DNA from 4 places in the Paracidovorax avenae ATCC 19860 genome. Region 1 is predicted to be linked to each of the others. Evidence: predicted binding sites of a transcription regulator. Region 1 holds the regulator's gene; each other region holds the start of a gene.

Region 1 (4,751 bases):
GTGGAAGGCGACCGCAGCGCGCGCCTGCGGCTCGACAACGGGCCCTGGACCTTCGAGAAGGTCCGCAAGAAGGCGCTCAAGCAGTTCCTCTGGATCGCGGTCGCGGCCTGGACGGGCTTCACCTTCGTGGGCTACTTCGTGCCCATCCGCGAGCTGGGCACCGAGTTGATGGCGCTGCAAGGCTCCTGGCAGCTCTTCTGGGTGGCGTTCTACAGCTTCGCCACCTACGGCAACGCCGGCTTCCTGCGCGAGCAGGTCTGCAAGTACATGTGTCCCTATGCGCGCTTCCAGAGCGCGATGTTCGACAAGGACACCCTCATTGTCACGTACGACGAGATCCGCGGCGAGCCGCGCGGCCCGCGCAACAAGTCGGTGGACCACCGGGCCAGGGGCCTGGGCGATTGCATCGATTGCACGCTGTGCGTGCAGGTCTGCCCCGTGGGCATCGACATCCGCAACGGCCTGCAGTACGAATGCATCGGCTGCGGCCTGTGCGTGGATGCGTGCAACACCGTGATGGACAAGATGAAGTACCCGCGCGGGCTCATCCGCTACTCCACGCAGAACGGCGTGGCGAACCGCTGGACGCAGTCGCAGATGCTGCGCCGCGTGCTGCGGCCGCGCGTGCTCATCTATACGGCGGTGCTGGTGGCGCTGTGCATCGGCATGCTCACGAGCCTGACGCTGCGCACGCCGCTCAAGGTGGACGTGGTGCGGGACCGTGCGGCGCTCTCGCGCATCGTCGCGGGCGGCCGGCTGGAGAACGTGTACAGCCTGCAAATCATGAACGCGACCGAGGCGCCGCAGCGCTACCGCATCGCGGCGTCCGGACTGGAAGGGCTGGCCGTCGCGTCGGAGGCCGAGGTGGAGATCGGCGCAGCGCAATCGCGCTGGGTGGCAGTGCGGCTGCAGATCCCGTACGGCTCGGCCGCGCCGGGCTCGCATCCGGTGGCCTTCGAGGTGCAGTCCCTGGAGACGAAGGCCCGCGTGAAAGAGAAATCCATCTTCCTCGTGCCGCGCTGAAGCGGCGAGGGCGGTTGGTGTTATTCAGTATGGCAGGCCCCTGCAACCCTGTGGTGTGATGGGGCCGTGGTGACGAAGGAAGGAGTTCGAGATGGCGCAAAAAACGACATCGGCCGCCGTGGCGGCCCAGCCCTGGTGGAAGTTCGGCCACGTGTGGATGGTGATCGCCGGGCCCGCGATCGTGGTGGTCGCCGGCACGACAACGGCATGGCTGGCCGTGCGGCAGCCTGATCCGGTGGTGGCGGAGGACTATTACCGCCAGGGCATCGAGATCAACCGCACGCTCGAGCGGGAGCGCGCGCGTGCCGCGGCCATGGAGCCGGCGATGAAGGCGCGCAACCACGCGGCCACGCCGGCAGGGGACCAGCCGCGCTGAGTACCGCGGCTGGCCTGGCGGGCACCGGAGCCCGATGTGTTCCGTTCGTTTTCGACACCGATGACTGCAAAGGAGGAGATCGCGATGAGAACCCAACGCTGGATGTGGATCGCCTGGCCCGCCTTCCTGGTGGCAGGACTGATCGAGATGGTGGTATTCGCCTTCGTGGACCCGGCCGCCCTGCACTGGTCCGACCAACCCCTCGCCCTCTCGCGCGAGGGCGTCTATACGGTGGCGTTCTTCGTGTTCTGGGCGCTGTGCATGCTCTCCAGCGCCCTCACCACGCTGCTGTCCATGTCGCCCTTCGAGCTCAACCGCTGCCCCGTTCCCACGGGCGAGCGCCCGATGGAGTGCGGCAAGTTTTCGCAGTGAGGGCGGGGCGGCTGTCAGCGCATGTGATGGCTTGCAGGCAAAAAGGCCGTCGTGGCGACAGGGGCCTGGCGGCTGCTTGGTGAGGGTTCTGGGTTTTCACGCAGAGCATTCGCGTAGCGCAAGGCCCACGAAGATACGCGGCCGTGCCGATCAGAAGGCCGCGGAGCAGGCCACGCCAGCAGACGCCGTGGAACCGGCTTCGCCGGGCCACTGGTGTCGTCCCCCTTCCCGCGGCGCGCAGCGCGGCGAGAGAAGGGGGAAGGCGCGCAGCGCCTCAGGGGGATGTCAGTTACAGGCTTGGCTATTGACGATCCGCTTGAGCGCATCCGGCTCGACGATGCGCACGTGCCGCTGCTTGACCTCGACGATGCCTTCCTCGACGAATTTCGAGAAGGTGCGGCTCACGGTTTCCAGCTTGAGGCCCAGGTAGCTGCCGATCTCCTCGCGCGTCATGCGCAGCACCAGTTCGGATTGCGAGAATCCCCGCGCATGCAGGCGCTGCACGAGGTTGAGCAGGAAGGCCGCGAGGCGTTCCTCGGCGCGCATGCTGCCCAGCAGCAGCATTACGCCGTGCTCGCGCACGATCTCGCGGCTCATGATCTTGTGGACGTGGTGCTGCAGGGCCGTGACTTCGCGCGACAGCTCCTCGATGCGTTCGAAGGGCATGACGCACACCTCGGCGTCCTCCAGCGCGACGGCGTCGCAGGTGTGGTGGTCGCTGACGATGCCGTCGAGCCCGATGATCTCGCCGGCCATCTGGAAGCCCGTCACCTGGTCGCGCCCGTCCTCGGTGGCCACGCAGGTCTTGAAGAAGCCCGTGCGGATGGCGAAGAGCGACGTGAAGGCCTCGCCGTTGCGGAACAGCGTGCCGCCGCGCTTGACCTTGCGGCGCGTGGCGACGATGTCATCGATGCGCTGCAGCTGCTGCTCGTTCAGGCCCAGCGGCATGCAGAGCTCGCGCAGGTTGCAGTTCGAGCAGGCGACCTTGATGGTGTGCGGATTCATGGATGAGCAGCCTTCCCTTCTGTGTTCTATCTCGCTGTGCATGCAGGCCAGCCACGGTGCGGACGCATGGCAGGAGCGCAGGCGTGCAGGAAGAATGTGGCGGGCGACTGTGATGCGTCAATTGTCGCAGCGACGCGCGTCCAAATGCTTGACCGGCGTCAAGGACACGGGCGCGGGACATGGGGCACATTGTGAATCGATAAGGAATTCCGCACCATGAACGCTGTGACTCCCGAGCTTTTGCGCCGCTTCGACGTGCCGGGCCCCCGCTATACCTCCTACCCGACCGCGGACCGGTTCGTGGAGGCCTTCGGCGCGGACGAGTACGTGCTGGCGCTGCAGCAGCGCCGCCTCGGCTCGGCCGCCAAGGCCGTGCCCCTCTCGCTATATGTGCACATCCCGTTCTGCGAATCGTTGTGCTATTACTGCGCGTGCAACAAGATCATCACGCGCCACCCCGAGCGCGCCGACGTGTACCTGCGCTACCTCAGCCGCGAGATCGATCTGCACATGGCGCACTGCGCGCCCGGCCATGCGGTGAGCCAGCTGCACATCGGCGGCGGCAGTCCCACCTTCCTGGGCGACGACGCGCTGCAGGAGCTGATGAACATGCTGCGCCGCAGCTTCACGCTCGTGCCCGGGGGGGAGTATTCCATCGAGGTCGATCCCCGCACGGTGGATGCCCAGCGGCTCGCGCGGCTGGCGGAGCTGGGCTTCAACCGGCTGAGCTTCGGCGTGCAGGATTTCGATCCGGCCGTGCAGAAGGCGGTACACCGCGTGCAGCCGGCCGAGCAGGTCTTCGCGCTGGTGCAGGAGGCGCGGCGGATCGGCTTCGAGTCCGTCAACGTGGACCTGATCTACGGCCTGCCGCGGCAGACGCCCGAGTCGTTCGACCGCACCCTGGCCCAGGTGTGCGAACTGCGGCCCGACCGCATCGCGCTCTATGCCTACGCCCACCTGCCCGAGCGCTTCAAGCCGCAGCGGCGCATCGTGTCGGCCGAGCTGCCGATGGCCTCCGCCAAGGTGTCGATGCTGTCGCGCTCGCTCAACGCCTTCCAGGAGGCGGGCTACGTGTACGTGGGCATGGACCACTTCGCGCTGCCGGGCGACGCGCTGGCCGTGGCCAAGCGGCAGGGCCGGCTGCACCGCAACTTCCAGGGCTATAGCACCCAGCCGGACTGCGACCTGATCGCGCTGGGCGTGTCCGCCATCGGCCGCATCGGCGCCACGTACAGCCAGAACGCCAAGACCCTGGACGAGTACTACGACCTCATCAACCAGGGCCGGCTGCCGGTGGTGCGCGGCCTCGCGCTGACGCGTGACGACCTCGTGCGCCGCTCCGTCATCATGGCCCTCATGTGCCAGGGCGAGGTGCTGTTCGAGCCGATGGAGCAGTCGTGGCTGATCGATTTCCGGCGGTATTTCGCCGCGGAAATCGAGGTGCTCGAAGGCATGGCCGGCGACGGCCTCGTCACGGTGGGCGAGGACGGCATCAGCGTGACGGAGATGGGCTGGTTCTTCGTGCGCGGCGTGGCCATGGTGTTCGACCGCTACCTGCAGGCGGACCGCAACCGCGCACGGTTCTCCCGGATCATCTGAGAGCCCTTTTCTTTCTTGCAGGAGCCGCCATGCCCGACGCACTGATCTGGACGGCCTTCGCCATGGGACTGGCGGGCGGGCCGCACTGCCTGGCGATGTGCGCGGCCCCCTGCGCCGCGATCGTGGGCGGGCCGCAGGGCGGCGGGGCGGCTGCCCTGGCGCCCCTGCGCCGGTACGGCTCCGTGCATGCCACGGCAGGGGCGCCCGCCGCCTGCGCCGCGCCGGCGGCGACCGGACCGGGCGGCCTGCTGCGCGGCGGCGCGGCGCGCACCGCGGTTTTCCACCTCGCCCGGATGGCCGGCTACGGGCTGGCCGGGGCCGCCGCGGCGCTGGCGATGGACCGACTGGCCTGGCTGACCCAGCAGTCCGCGGCCCT
Region 2 (4,751 bases), 1.9 Mb from region 1:
CGGGCCGGCACCGTCCGCGCGCGGACCGGCCATGGCGCGCAGCACGCCGCAGGCACGCTGCGCAACGAGGGCGGGCCGGGCGTTCGGGGCCCGCACCAGCGCCGCGGCGACCGCCGCTTCGCGGTCGTCCAGCCCGTGCGGCGCCTTGCCGAACAGGGTGCGGGACAGTGCATCGATGCCCACCAGTTCGCCGCGGAACGGCACGAGGTTCAGGTAGGCCTCCAGTATCTGGTCCTTGCGCCAGCGCCGTTCCAGCACCTGCGCGGCCACGGTCTGACCGAGCTTCTGGGCCACCGACCGGCCGCCGGGCCCCTGCCGCCAGTCGCCGTCCAGCAGGCCGGCGAGTTGCATGGTCAGGGTGGACGCGCCGCGCGTGCGCTGGTTCCACAGATTGCCCCAGGCGGCGGCAGACACGGCACGCCAGTCCACGCCGCTGTGTTCGTAGAAACGCCGGTCCTCGCTGAGCACCAGCGCCTCCCGCAGCGCGGGCGATATGTCGTCCAGCCCCGTCCATTGCCCACGCCGCACGGTGGCATCGGTGCGCAGCCGCTGCACCACCTCGCCTTCGCGCGAGAGCACCAGGGTTTCGGACGAGCGGTAGTCCGCACGCACCTCGGCGTAGGCCGGCAGCGCGCTTGCGGAGAGCGGCGCCCAGAGCGCGAGGCACAGCGGGACGGCGGCGCCCGCCTGCGCAGCGCTGCGCAGGCACACGGACCAGGGCGCCTGGGAGTCGCGCGCGGCGAAATACACGGTCCGTGTTTCCGTCTTCAGGCGGCGCGCCCAGTGGCGCAGGGAAGCGAAGGCAGGCATGGAAAAGCCGCCGCGGGGGCTGCCGCGGCGGTGCAAGGGCTGGAAGGCCCCGATTCTGGCGCAGCGGCGGACCGCCGCGGGAGGCCGGTCAGAACGACTCCCAGTCGCCTTGCGCACCCGGGACCGCCATGGCGGGGCCCGCCATGAGGCCCGCTGCTGCGGCAGCAGGCCGCAGCGCGGGTGTGCGGGCGGGCGCGCGCACCTTCGCCGGAGACGGCTTGCGGGCAGGCTCGGAGGGGCGGGCCGCCACCGGGGCGGATACCGCGGGTGCCACTGCCACGGAAGGCGCCACGGCCACCGCTGCCTGCGGGGTGTCAGATGCCAGCCGGAACACGCTGACGGCCTGCACGAGATCCTGCGCCTGCGACCGGAGGCTGGAGGCCGCTGCCGCCATCTCTTCCACCAGGGCGGCGTTCTGCTGCGTGGTCTGGTCCATCTGGGTGACGGCTTCACCCACCTGTGCGACGCCCGCACTCTGCTCGCTGCTCGCCGCGCTGATCTCGCCCATGATGTCGGTCACGCGGCGGATGCTGCCCACCACCTCGGTCATGGTGCTGCCTGCCCGGTCGGCCAGTTGCGCGCCGCTTTCCACCCGCTCGACGCTGGCAGTGATGAGTTCCTTGATTTCCTTCGCCGCACCGGCGCTGCGCTGCGCCAGGCTGCGCACCTCGCCCGCCACCACGGCGAAACCACGGCCCTGCTCGCCGGCCCGCGCGGCTTCCACGGCGGCATTCAGGGCCAGGATGTTGGTCTGGAAAGCGATGCCGTCGATGACGTTGATGATGTCGGAGATGCGCCGCGAACTCTCCGAAATGCCCTTCATGGTGTCCACCACCTGCGCCACCACGGCGCCGCCCTGCTCTGCCACCCCGCTCGAGGCCTGCGCCAGCTGGTTGGCCTGGCGCGCGTTGTCCGCGTTCTGCGCGACGGTGGAGCCCAGCTCTTCCATGGAGGCAGCGGTTTCCTCCAGCGCGCTGGCCTGGCTCTCCGTGCGGGACGACAGGTCGGAATTGCCCTGGGCGATCTGCATGCTGGCCGAGGCAACCGATTCGCTGCCCTGGCGCACGCGGGAGACGACGGTGGCCAGCGCCGTGTTCATGTCGCGCAGGCTCTCCAGCAGCAGACCCACTTCGTCCCGCGCATGGATCTCGATGCGCTGGGTCAGGTCTCCCGCCGCGACGGCCCGGGCCACGTCCACCGCCCGGGCGATGGGACGGGTGATGGAACGGGTCACCCACAGGCTGAGCAGCAGGGCCACCAACACGGCCAGCGCGGTTCCGCCGACCTCCACCGCCAGGGCCGTGGCACGGGCGTCTTCCGCCTCGGCCTGGCGCACATCGAGCAGGTCGCGTTCGGCCTTGGAGAACTCGGTCTGCATGGTCCGGAAGCCGTCCATCGCGGCCTTGTCGCGCGCCTTGCCGAATTCGCTGACGAAGGCCTCCATCGGGACCTTGCCGGCATCCACGTCGCGGCGCATGTCCTGCAGCGACTGCATCACCGCGGCGAAGTCCGCCTGGCGGGCGCGCAGCACGTCGAGCCGCTTCTGCTGCTCCGGGTTGTCCGCTGTGAGCGTGCGCAGCGATTGCCAGGCGGAATCGAAGGTCTCGCGCCCCTGGCTCCACGGGCCGAGGAAGGCCGTGCTGCCCGACAGCAGATAGCCGCGGGCGCCGGTTTCCATGTTGACCACGCCCAGCAGCATCCGCTGGGCCTCCTCCAGCACCTTGTAGGTGTGGATGTTCATGCTGGTGGCGGTCTTGATGTGGTTCTGGCTCTGGATGGCCACGCCGATCACCACCAGAAAAATCGCGATGACACCGCCGAATGCCAGCGCGAGCCGTCGGCCCAGGGGCCAGTGGGAAATGTTCATGAGAGTACCGCTTTCGTGCAGGAACGCCGCGCCATGAGGAAGGGCCGGCCCCGGCCCTCGCCACGCGACATCCGTGGCCAACATCCGTCATGGGAGCACGATCGGGATACTAAAGTTACAAATTAACGCGATTTGTAGTCATTCGGCGTACGTCACTGTCGCGTTTGAACGCACAGGGGACGTAGCCGATGGCCCCACCTCAGTTCTTCGTGGCGGCATCCCAGTGTTCGGCGATCTGCCCGTCCTGGATGCGGAACATGTCGAACCACGTGGTCGTGTAGGTCTGCCCCGCGTTCTGCGGATCCGGCAGGCGGCGGGCGAACACCATGGTGACCATGTCACCCTCGGCGAGGATGCGCACCAGCGGGGCCCTCACCCGGGGCTGGATGGGCGAGCGCGGCGTGACCTGCGCCAGGAATTGCTTGAAGGGCTCGCGGCCCGTGGCCACCAGCGGGTTGTGCTGGATGTAGTCCTCCCTCATGTAGCGGTCGGCCAGTTCCACCTGGCCGGACTCGAACACTTCGCGCCAGAAGTCGTACACCAGCCGCTTGTTGTGCGCGAGGATCGGGTTGTGGGACCACAGCAGCTTGTCGTGGTTCGGTTCTTCCGCCACGGGCACCTGGGCGTGGGCGGAAAGGCATACGGCGGCCGCGCAGGCCAGCACGGCGCGGGAGAGCAGCAGTTTCACGGTCATCTCATCTCCTGTCGGGTTGAAACGGCCGGGTTATACGGAATATTCCTTCTGGCGGAAAGTCGATGCCTGCAAGCCCTGTCAGCAGGTGTGTCGGGTTGATGCAGCGCAAGGCGCGTTGCCGGCAGGGGAGCAGACTGCCACGGCATCCACCCATCGACCATGGCCCGGAAATTTCCCGAACATCCCGCCCGCCCGGAACGCATCTGCTGGGGCTGCGACCGCTACTGCCCGGCCGAGGCGCTGGCGTGCGGCAACGGATCGGAGCGCACGCCGCACCCTGTGGAGCTGTTCGGCGAGGACTGGCTCGCATGGTCGCCTGCGGGTATGCCGCCGGCCGGCGATGCCACGCCGGGCCCGGACCAGGCACCGGCGCGATCGCCCGGCACCCGCGAATAGCAGGGCCGGTGCGCCGGGATCAGCGCAGCCGGCCCCCTGGCCGTCAGCGCGCGGCTTCCACCTTCATGCGGGGGTTCGGCGTTTCTCCGAACATCTCGGGCGCATACATCGCCTCCACCCGCGTCGGCGGGAGGGCGAACTCGCCGACGTTGTTCAGGCGCACGGTGTATTCGGCCGTGAGCGACCCCTTGGACACGTACTCGTAATAGCCGCGCCAGGCCTCGAAGCTGCGCTCCTCGTAGGCCAGCCAGCCGCTGCCGCCGCTGCCGCCGCTGCCACGCTTTTCGCCCTGCGTCGCGATCTCGGAGTCGCGCCCCAGGCCGTTGCCCAGGATGGTGGCGCCGCCGGGTACCGGGTCGGTGAGCACCACCCAGGTCATGTCGGCGGTGGAGGTGACCTCGAGTTTGATTCGCAGCACGTCACCGCGGGTGTACCGCCCCGCCACCGCCTGCTCCACCGGCGTGATGGTCTTCTTGACGGTGTAGCCGGCGGAGAACGGCTCCTTGAGCTGGACCGCGGCCACCGACTGCAGCGTGAGCCAGGGCTTGCCGGTGCCTTGCTGGGTCACGTTAAGCGTCTCCTTGCCGCCCGAGGCGCTCCACGGCAGGAACATGCCGTTGTTGGTCAGGTTGCCGGGCGACGCGGGGGCACCGAACCACGTGGTCTGGTGCACGGCGCCCGTGGCATCGGCGGTGGACACGCGGCCCACCTTGCTCCAGTCCACGCTGGCGGTGTTGCCGCCCATCGCGGCGCGGGTGAATCCGGTGACCGGCGTGGCCTCGAACTTCGCGCTGAATTTCTCCAGCGCCAGGCCGCCCCAGAGGTTGGCCGTGGTGGTGTGCCAGGCACCGCCCTGCTGCCGCGCGATGAAGCCGTTGGCCAGGCGCCCCATGTCGTCCTTCCAGGCCGGATCGTCCATCACGGCCAGCATGAGCCGCGCCGTATTCACGTCACCGTTCTGCATGAGCCACCACCAGTAGTCGT
Region 3 (4,751 bases), 1.6 Mb from region 1:
CAGGGACGTCCAGGTGAAGATGGGCATCTTCATCAGGTTCATGCCGGGTGCGCGCATCTTGATGATCGTGACGATCAGGTTGATGCCCGAGAGCGTGGTGCCCACCCCCGCGACCTGCAGCGCCCATATGTAGTAGTCGAGCCCGGTCCCCGGGTTCTGCGCCCCCAGGTTGGACAGGGCCAGCCAGCCGGAGGTGGAGAACTCGCCCAGGAACAGCGAGATCATCACCAGGATCGCACCGGCGGTGGTCATCCAGAAGCTGAAGTTGTTCAGGAACGGGAAGGCCACGTCACGCGCGCCGATCTGCAGCGGCACGACGTAGTTCATCAGGCCGGTGACCAGCGGCATCGCCACGAAGAAGATCATGATCACGCCGTGGGCGGTGAAGATCTGGTCGTAGTGGTGCGGCGGCAGGTAGCCCATGTTGTCGCCGAAGGCGATGGCCTGCTGCAGGCGCATCATCACCGCGTCGGCGAAGCCGCGCAGCAGCATCACGATGCCCAGGATCATGTACATGATCCCGATCTTCTTGTGGTCGATGCTGCAGATCCAGTCGCGCCACAGCGGGCCCCACAGGCGGAAGCGCGTGACCGCGGCGAAGACGGCGAGGCCGCCCAGCATCACGGCGATGAAGGTCCACAGCACGATGGGTTCGTGCGCCATCGGCACGGAGTCCCAGGTGAGCCGTCCCAGGGCCCAGTGGGACGCGGTAATTTGTTCGGAGGACATATCGGGTTTCTTCTGGTGGGGGCCGGCGCCGCTTGCGCGTCAACGGCCCTGCAGGATCATTGCGGGGTGGTGGCGGTCGCGGTCTCGCGCGTCGTTTCCAGGGAGGCGATCACGCGCGCGGAGTTCTCGGCCGTGCACACGTCCTGGGGCAGGTTCAGGCCGGCGGCCTTGAGGTAGGCCTCGCCGCCGTTGGCATCGATGGCCATCATGTGGTGCATGCACATCTTGCCGTCCTCGACGCAGCGGTTGAGCACCTTCTCGTAGAGCCCGGCTTCCACGGAGGCGAAGCGCTCCACGGGGTTGCGCTCGCTGGGCTTGGCGAGGGCGAGGTAGGTCTTGCTGTCCAGCGCCTTGCCGGAACCCTTGGCATCGGCGACCCACTTGTCGAAGTCGCCGTCGCTCAGGCCGTGGAACTTGAACGTCATGCCCGAGAAGCCCGGGCCGCTGTAGTGCGACGAGAAGCCGTGATAGACGCCCGCCTTGTTGATGATGGCGTTCAGCTCGGTCTGCATGCCGGGCATGGTGTAGATCATGCCGGCCAGGTCGGGCACGTAGAACGCGTTCATCGTGGACGTGGACGTCAGCTTGAAGACGATGGGGCGATCGACGGGGGCAGCGACCTCGTTCACCGTGGCGATGCCCTGCTCGGGGTAGAAGAAGGCCCACTTCCAGTCCATGGCCACGACCTGGATTTCCAGCGGCTTGACGCTGGCGGGCAGCGCGCGGGCCGCGTCGATGCGGTCCAGGGGGCGGTACGGGTCCAGCTTGTGGGTGCTGATCCAGGTCAGCGCCCCCAGGGCGATGATGATCATCAGCGGCACGGTCCAGATCACCAGCTCCAGTGTGGTGGAGTGGTGCCAGTCGGGGTCGTACTCGGCCTCGGTGTTCGACTGGCGGTACTTCCAGGCGAAGAGGAAGGTGAGCAGGATCACCGGGACGATGATGATCAGCATCAGCAGCGTGGCGGTGACGACCAGCTGGCCTTGCTGCGCGGCGACGTCACCCGCTGGATTGAGGACGACGGCCTTGCTGCAGCCGGCGAGGCTTGCAGCCAGGGCGGCCGCGCCGAGCCATGCGGGCCCGCGGAGTTTCATGGTTTTCAGCATGCTTTTGGGGGGCGTAACGAAAAGCGCGTTTAGGGCAAACGCGGATTACAGGACGGGCCAAATGTAATACTTTGGAAGGCTCTGTCGATTGGACATTTTGTCCAAGGTCAAAGTACGGCCCGCCATCACGGGCTGGCGCGGGTTGCAGACCGACGAGCGCAAAACCATGGTCCGTGTAAGGGTTTGTCCGACCCACCCTCAGGGAAAAGTCGCCTTGTAGGGGCCACGGCAGGGGTGTAGAACGGAAGCCGTGTTCAGCATGAATCGAGGAGCGTTCATATGAGTGGGCTTGCTGCTTCCCCTTACCCCGCCGGGAATTTCCACCACGAGGAATCCCTGTCCCATGCGGACACCCATGAAGAAGCCACTCCCAGCGAGATCGCGGTCGGCGTGATCATCGGGCGTTCTTCCGAGTATTTCGACTTCTTCGTCTTCGGGATCGCCTGCGTGCTGGTGTTCCCGTCGTTCGTCTTTCCCTTCATGACGCGCCTGGACGGCACGCTGATGGCCTTCGCGATCTTCGCGCTGGCCTTCGTCGCGCGCCCGGTCGGCACGGCCATCTCCATGGCGGTGCAGCGGCGCTGGGGGCGCGGCACCAAGCTCACTATCGCCCTGTTCCTCCTGGGCGCCTCCACAGCGGGCATGGCCTTCCTGCCGAGCTACAACAGCGTGGGCCACATCGCCATCATCGCCCTGGTCGTGCTGCGCCTGGGCCAGGGCCTGGCGCTGGGCGGCACCTGGGACGGCCTGCCGTCCCTGCTGGCCATGTCAGCCCCGCAGGAGCGGCGCGGCTGGTACGCCATGATCGGGCAGCTGGGTGCGCCGGTCGGCTTCGCGCTCGCAGCCAGCCTGTTCGCCTATCTCTACAGCAACCTGTCGGTGCAGGAGTTCCTCGACTGGGGCTGGCGCTTCCCCTTCTTCGTCGCCTTCGCGATCAACGTGGTGGCGCTCTTCGCCCGCCTGCGCCTGATCGTCGGCCAGTCCTATACCGAGATGCTGCAGCAGCGCGAGCTGGCACCCGTGAGCGTGCTGGAGCTCATGCGCAGCGAGGGCCGCAACGTGTTCCTGGGCGCCTTCGCCGCACTGGCCAGCTTCGCGCTGTTCCACGTGGTCACGGTGTTCCCGCTGTCCTGGATCTCGATGTATTCCGAGCAGTCGATCACCCACGTGCTGGGCGTGCAGATCGCAGGGGCCTTCTGCGCGGCCATCGCCATCGCCATCTCCGGCCGGCTGGCCGACCGGGTAGGCCGCCGCAACACCCTGGGTGCCATGGCCTGCCTGATCGGAGTGTTCAGCCTCGTCACGCCGTGGCTGCTCAGCAGCGGCACGGTGGGCAACAACATCTTCATCCTGGTGGGCTTCGTGCTGCTGGGCCTGTCGTACGGCCAGGCCTCCGGCACGGTGACGGCCAATTTTTCGCCGCGCTTCCGCTACACGGGGGCCGCGCTGTCGGCCGACCTCGCGTGGCTGGTCGGTGCCGCGTTCGCCCCGCTGGTCGCCCTGGGCCTGTCGGCCAAGTTCGGGCTGATCGCGGTCAGCGTGTACCTGCTGTCCGGCGTGGTCTGCACGCTGCTGGCGCTGCGGATCAACCGCCTGATCGAGCGCCGCGAATGAACCTTTGAGAGGAGCGGTGCGCCGCAGGGCGTGCCGCCACACGGGAGAAGCGCTGAAAGGACAAAGCCCGCGTCAAGCGGGCTTTGTCCTTTGCGGGTGGTGCCGCGGGCGGTGCAGCGGTCCGGCCGCCGGAGCCGGGCGCTGCGTGGCGCGTTACTGCAGGATCTGCGTCAGGTCCAGGGCCGACGTCAGGTCGCCCATGGGCTGGCCGCCGTTCTTTACCAGGGCCGCATCGCGCTGCGCCAGGCCCGGCAGGGTGTCCAGGCCCCAGCGGCGCGTGATGAAGCGCAGGATGGATGCCGTGTCGTACTGGGTGTGGTCCACCACGCCGTGTTTGGCCCAGGGCGAGATGATCAGCGCCGGGATCCGCGTGCCGGGCCCCCAGAGATCGCCCTTGGGCACGGCCTTGTGGTCCCAGAATCCGCCGTTCTCGTCATACGCCACGACGATCAGCATGTTCTTCCATTGCGGGCTGGCCTGCAGCTGGGCGATCACGCTGGCGATGTGCGCATCGCCGTCGGCCACGCTGGCATAGCCCGGGTGCTGGTTGAGGTTGCCCTGCGGCTTGTAGAAGCTCACGGCCGGCAGCTTGCCGGCGGCGGCGTCCTGCAGGAACTGCGCGTCGAAATCCTTCAGGTGCTGCGCGCGGTAGGCCGCGGTGGCGGACTGGGTCGGATCGAACTTCGCGTAGTAGTTGAACGGCTGGTGGTGGAACTGGAAGTTGGGCGCGGGCCGGGCGAAGGCGCGGTCCGTGGTGGCCGATGCCAGCGTGGCGTTGTAGCCCCCTGCATACCAGGCCCAGCCCACATTCTTCCTGTCAAGCAGGTCGGCGATGGTGGTGGCCGTCTGCGGGGGCAGGGTGGTGGCTTTGGCCGGATCCGCGGTCAGGTTGCTCGCGCCGCTGGCCGGGGCGTTGGAGCTGGGCTGGTAGGGCGGCTGCATCGTGTTGATCGCGTAGAACTTGCCGTCGCCGGCGTAGTTCTTCGGGGTGATGTTGCTGCTGTTCACGAAGACCGGCGGGCCGGAGATGGCGGATGCGGGCGAGTTGGACGCCACGGTGAGGCGCGGCAGGAAGTTGCCGGAGGCGTCCTGGTCCACGGCCGAGATCGAGCCCTTGGCGACCGAGGTGTCGGCATTGGGGTACTCCGGCGCGCAGGCGCACACCAGGTACTGGTGGTTCAGGAACGAGCCGCCGAACGCGCCCATGAAGAAGTTGTCGGCCAGCACGTATTTCTGGGCCAGCTTCCACAGCTGCATGTTGCTGCCGTCGTAGTAGCCCATGGTGAGGCCGCCGGAGTCGGC
Region 4 (4,751 bases), 1.4 Mb from region 1:
CGCCGACCTGCGCCGTGCGCCGGTCCACCGGCGGCATGCCGTGCTTGTCCAGTTCCACTCCCAGCGTTTCCAGCCCGAGGTGCTCCACGTTCGGGCGGCGCCCCATGGCAGCGAGGACCTGGTCCACCACGACGGTGGCGCTGTCATTGGTGACCTCGATGCCCCCCGGCACCTCGCGCAGCGTCACTTCCTCCCCGACGTTCAGGACGAACTCCGATTTCAGCAGCTCCAGCAGCGTGTCGTTCACGGCGGGATCGGAGAGGCCGGCGATCTCCTTGCGGCTCGAGAACGCGGCCACCTCCACGCCCAGCCGTGCGAGCGCCTGGGCCATTTCCGCACCGAGGGGCCCCAGGCCGATGACCGCGATGCGCGGCCCCAGCCCGCGCTGCTCGAACAGGGTGTCGGTCGTGAGGATGCGGTCCCCGAAGGCCAGCCATTCCTCCGGCACGATCGGCCGGGAGCCTGTCGCGATGATGATGCTGCGGGCGTCGTACACGTGGCCGTCCACTTCCACCCTGTGTGGTCCCATGAGCCGGGCATGTCCGGCGATCCCCAGGGTGCCGATGTCGGACGCCTTGCGCGCGCCCGCCACGAAATCATCCCGAAGCGCGCGGACCCGCTCCAGCACGGCCGGAAGGTCCACCTCGAGCGACTGCTGCCCGCGGATGCCGAACGTATCGAAGCTGTGGCGGCGGTGGAAGGCATCTGCGGCCTCGATCAGCATCTTGGACGGCATGCAGCCCACCCGGGCGCAGGTGGTTCCCCACGGGCCGTCGTTCACGATCCGCACCCGCTCCGTGCGTTTGCGCACTTCGCGCAGTGCCGCGAGGCCGGCGGAACCCGCTCCGAGGATGATGACGTCCAACGTGTCGCTCATGGGCCTGGATCTCCTGCTCTGGTGGTTGACTCGGCAGGAAAGTGTCGGCGCGCGTGCGCGTGGGGGCATGTAGGCGGAAAGGCTGTCTTGTCCCGGCTGCAGCCCGGGCCGTGCCTGCTCTCAGGTATCGGGCCAGCCGGCCCGTCCCTGGGCGGCGTCGTCGATGCGCTGCCGGAACGCCGCGGCGCGCGGCTCGGCAATCGAAAGGCGCAACAGCACCAGCGAACCGTGCTCCACGTCCTGCAGTTTGGCCCCTGCGGCGTCCACCTCGCGGCGCACGAGTCCTTCCAGCGCGTAGGGCACCAGGCACTGGAGGGTGGCCATGCGCTCCAGGGGCACCTTGTCCGCCTGGAGCAGCGCCTGGGCCACGGTGTCCGCATACGCCCGCACGAGCCCGCCGGCACCGAGCTTCACCCCGCCGAAGTAGCGCACCACGGTGGCAAGGACGCCTTCCAGATCCTGGTGCCGCAGCACCTCCAGCATGGGCCGGCCCGCCGTGCCCCCCGGCTCCCCGTCGTCCACCGCGGCCGACTGGCCCCCGGCCAGCAGGGCCCAGCAGACATGTGCGGCGCCCGGGTGATCGCGCCGCAGGCCGTCCACCACCAGCTGGGCGGTGGCACGGTCGGCGACGGGCTGCACGCAGCCGATGAAGCGGCTCTTCTTGATGACGAGTTCGCTGTGCGAAGGCGCTCGGAGTGTTTGCGGCATAGGGGGCGCAAGTGTAGGCGGCCGGGCACCGTCGGCATCTCCTTCGTGGGGATTGATGCACGTCAACGGCCTCCGGCGCCGCCTTTCCTACGATAGGCCATCGCCGCATCGGCGGCATTGACCGAAGGAGAAACCCGACATGGCAAGACATTGGAAGGCATTGGCCCTGGCTCTGGCGCTGGGCGCCGGCGCATCCGCCCAAGCGGCGGACTGCAGCGTGGACATCGAAGGCAACGACGCCATGCAGTTCAACAAGGCTGCCATCGCCGTACCCCAGAGCTGCAAGCAGTTCACCGTCAAGCTCAAGCACGCGGGCAAGCTGCCCAAGACCGCCATGGGCCACAACTGGGTACTCACCAAGGCATCGGACATGCAGGGCGCTTCGACCGACGGCATGGCGGCCGGCGCGGAGAAGAATTTCGTCAAGGACGGCGACAAGCGCGTCATTGCCCATACGAAGATCATCGGTGGCGGTGAAAGCGATTCGGTGACGTTCCCGGTCTCTTCCCTCAAGGCTGGCGAGTCGTATGCCTACTTCTGCTCGTTCCCCGGCCATTCGGCGCTCATGAAGGGCACGCTGACGCTGTCGAAGTGACGCAGCGCCAGGGCGGGGCAGCCAATGCCCTGTCCGATGGCGGGAGCCGCCCATGCTCCGTGTGGCAGGGAAGCCACGGCAGGGTGTTTTGTCATGGAGGAAGCGTGCCGGCCTACAGGGGGCTCGCCGCAGCCCCCGTACCCTCATCGGGGTACCCCCTGCATGAAGACCACGCGACGTCCCCGTCGCTACAGGAAGCCCGCCATGCTGTCCTTCAACCTGAGCTCGTTCGCGCTGCCCCGTCCATTTTCCGCATTGCCCTTCCTGGGCGATGCTTCGGGTGCTTCACCCGCCGCCAAGGCGACCCCGGCGCCATCCGCCCCTGCGGACGGCTGCCTCCTGGTGTCGGCCTACGAAGATCCGCCTGCGGACCTCGACCAGCGGGTTCGCGCCGTCGGCGAGTGGTGAACAGGCAAGGCCGCCGGGTCCCTTGAGCCCCCGGCGGAGTTCCCGAGGTTCACGCCTGCAACGCGGCGAACTGCATCGGCTGGGGCAGGGCGGCGTGCTGCGGCTGCAGCTTGAAGATCGAGACCGCCTGCACGAGATCCTGGGCCTGCTGCTGCAGGCTCTTCGCCGCCGCCGAGCTTTGCTCGACCAGGGCGGCATTCTGCTGGGTGGCCTCGTCCATGTGGTTCACGGCAACGCCCACTTGCGACACGCCATGGCTCTGCTCGCTGCTGGCGGCGCTGATTTCCCCGACGATGTCGCTCACCCGCTTGATCGACGCCACCACTTCTTCCATGGTCTGGCCGGCCCGGTCCACCAGGGCAGTCCCTGCTTCCACCTGCGTCACGCTGTCGGTGATGAGGGTCTTGATTTCCCGGGCCGCCTGGGCGCTGCGCTGGGCGAGGCTGCGCACCTCGCTGGCGACCACGGCGAAGCCGCGTCCCTGTTCGCCCGCGCGGGCTGCTTCCACGGCGGCGTTCAGCGCGAGGATGTTGGTCTGGAAGGCGATGCCGTCGATGACGCCGATGATGTCGGAGATACGGCGCGAGCTCTCATTGATTTCCCTCATCGTCGTCACGACCTGGTTCACGGCGTCTCCGCCCTGCTGCGCCACACCGGTGGCCCCCTGGGCCAGCTGGTTCGCCTGCAGCGCGTTGTCGGCGTTGTGGCGCACGGTGGAGCTGAGCTCATCCATGGTGGCGGACGTTTGCTGCAGCGCGCTGGCCTGCTGTTCGGTGCGCATGCTCAGGTCGCTGGCACCGGTGGCGATCTCCGTCGAGCCGATGGCGATCGAATCCGATGCGCTGCGCACCTGGGTGACGATGCGCGCCAGGCTGCTCTGCATGCTGGCGATGGAGGCCATCACGCTGCCTGCCGCCACGCCGCCAGCCGCGCCCAGCGGGGCCAGGTCGCCTTCGGCCACGCGCTGGGCGGCCCAGCCCAGTTCGGACGGCTCCGCGCCCAGGGCACTCGACAGGCGGCGCGTGATGATCACGCCCGACACGATGGCCATGGCCACCGCGGCGAGGCAGGCGGCGAGCAGAATGTTCCGCTGCCGCACGAAACTCTCGGCGGCGGCAGCTTCCGTCGCGTCCGCGCGCTTGCCGGCATCGGTCACGAAATCTCCGGTCTTGCCCGTGAGCTGGGCGAGAAGAGGCCGGCATTCGTTGTTGATCTTGGTAACGGCGGCCTCGCGTTGACCGGCCACTGCCATCTTCACGATGTCGCGGGCCACAGGGCCATACACCGCCTCGATCTGCTCCAGTTCACGCAGCAATTGCCGGGTCGATCCCGGTGCAGCGCGATCCTGCTCTACCGCTTTCTTCAGCCCGGCCAGGTTCTTCTGGACGTCTTCATCGGCCTTGAGCACCAGGGCCTGTTCCTTGTCCGCTTCCTGGCGCTCGGTGACGAGCACCAGGTTGCGCACTGCAATCGCCCGGCGGTTCACCGCGCTGCGCAGGCCGCTCGCGAGGTCGGACTGTGCATTGATGCCTTGCACGTAGCCCGTGAACGTCTGGTTCGCGTTGCCCAGCGAGTGGAGCGAAAGAACCGAGACGATGAGCACCATCACCACCAGGGCTCCGAATGCGATGCTGAGCTGGTTTTTGACGGTCATTGTGGCTTTGCGCATGGGGATGTCTCCGTGGATAGGTGTCGCGCTCTTGCAGTGCGTGAACGCTGTGACGAATTATTGATCAATTTGAAAAAAATGATTTTAATGATTTCAATTGGCGTGTTCAAGAAAAATTTTTGCAATTTTTACGAAGCCAGTACAGTGTCCGGATCACCGTGAAACCCCATCGTGACCGTGGTGGCCTGCACAGCCCGGGACGCTTCTGAGGACGATCCCTCTAAAATCCAGGGCCCCGCCCCCACGCCATACCAATGAACGCCCCTGTTGACGTTTCCTTTTTCGCGCGCGCCGCCAAGCCGCTGACGAGCTATCGCCCCTATTGGGCGAAGCGCTTCGGCACGGCCCCGTTCCTGCCCATGAGCCGCGAGGAGATGCAGCAACTGGGTTGGGACAGCTGCGACGTGATCCTGGTGACGGGCGACGCCTACGTCGATCACCCGAGCTTCGGTATGGCGGTGATCGGCCGTACGCTGGAGGCGCAGGGCTTCCGT

Evidence for each region. The regulator FNR, encoded in region 1, switches genes on or off when oxygen is low (the NO sensors DNR and NnrR bind a similar motif). The targets are predictions, from matches to a motif close to TTGATNNNNATCAA.
Region 2: the regulator FNR is predicted to act here: its motif matches at 3,467-3,480, upstream of ACAV_RS15900 (DUF3079 domain-containing protein).
Region 3: the regulator FNR is predicted to act here: its motif matches at 1,933-1,946, upstream of cyoA (ubiquinol oxidase subunit II).
Region 4: the regulator FNR is predicted to act here: its motif matches at 1,638-1,651, upstream of azu (azurin).

What each region holds. Positions count from the first base shown of each region.
Region 1 is NC_015138.1:1,748,147-1,752,897, forward strand. It holds gene ccoG (cytochrome c oxidase accessory protein CcoG) at 1-1,023, shown strand, start outside; gene ACAV_RS07725 (FixH family protein) at 1,115-1,399, shown strand; gene ACAV_RS07730 (hypothetical protein) at 1,484-1,771, shown strand; gene fnr (fumarate/nitrate reduction transcriptional regulator Fnr) at 2,057-2,776, opposite strand; gene hemN (oxygen-independent coproporphyrinogen III oxidase) at 2,993-4,375, shown strand; gene ACAV_RS07745 (sulfite exporter TauE/SafE family protein) at 4,405-4,751, shown strand, end outside.
Region 2 is NC_015138.1:3,648,348-3,653,098, forward strand. It holds gene pbpC (penicillin-binding protein 1C) at 1-810, opposite strand, end outside; gene ACAV_RS15890 (methyl-accepting chemotaxis protein) at 899-2,677, opposite strand; gene ACAV_RS15895 (nuclear transport factor 2 family protein) at 2,877-3,371, opposite strand; gene ACAV_RS15900 (DUF3079 domain-containing protein) at 3,531-3,767, shown strand; gene ACAV_RS15905 (Ig-like domain-containing alpha-2-macroglobulin family protein) at 3,811-4,751, opposite strand, start outside.
Region 3 is NC_015138.1:3,299,726-3,304,476, reverse strand. It holds gene cyoB (cytochrome o ubiquinol oxidase subunit I) at 1-729, opposite strand, end outside; gene cyoA (ubiquinol oxidase subunit II) at 786-1,835, opposite strand; gene ACAV_RS14470 (MFS transporter) at 2,115-3,449, shown strand; gene acpA (acid phosphatase) at 3,603-4,751, opposite strand, start outside.
Region 4 is NC_015138.1:3,145,475-3,150,225, reverse strand. It holds gene ACAV_RS13800 (dihydrolipoyl dehydrogenase) at 1-877, opposite strand, end outside; gene ACAV_RS13795 (IMPACT family protein) at 998-1,585, opposite strand; gene azu (azurin) at 1,725-2,180, shown strand; gene ACAV_RS13785 (hypothetical protein) at 2,385-2,588, shown strand; gene ACAV_RS13780 (methyl-accepting chemotaxis protein) at 2,638-4,257, opposite strand; gene ACAV_RS13775 (YgiQ family radical SAM protein) at 4,512-4,751, shown strand, end outside.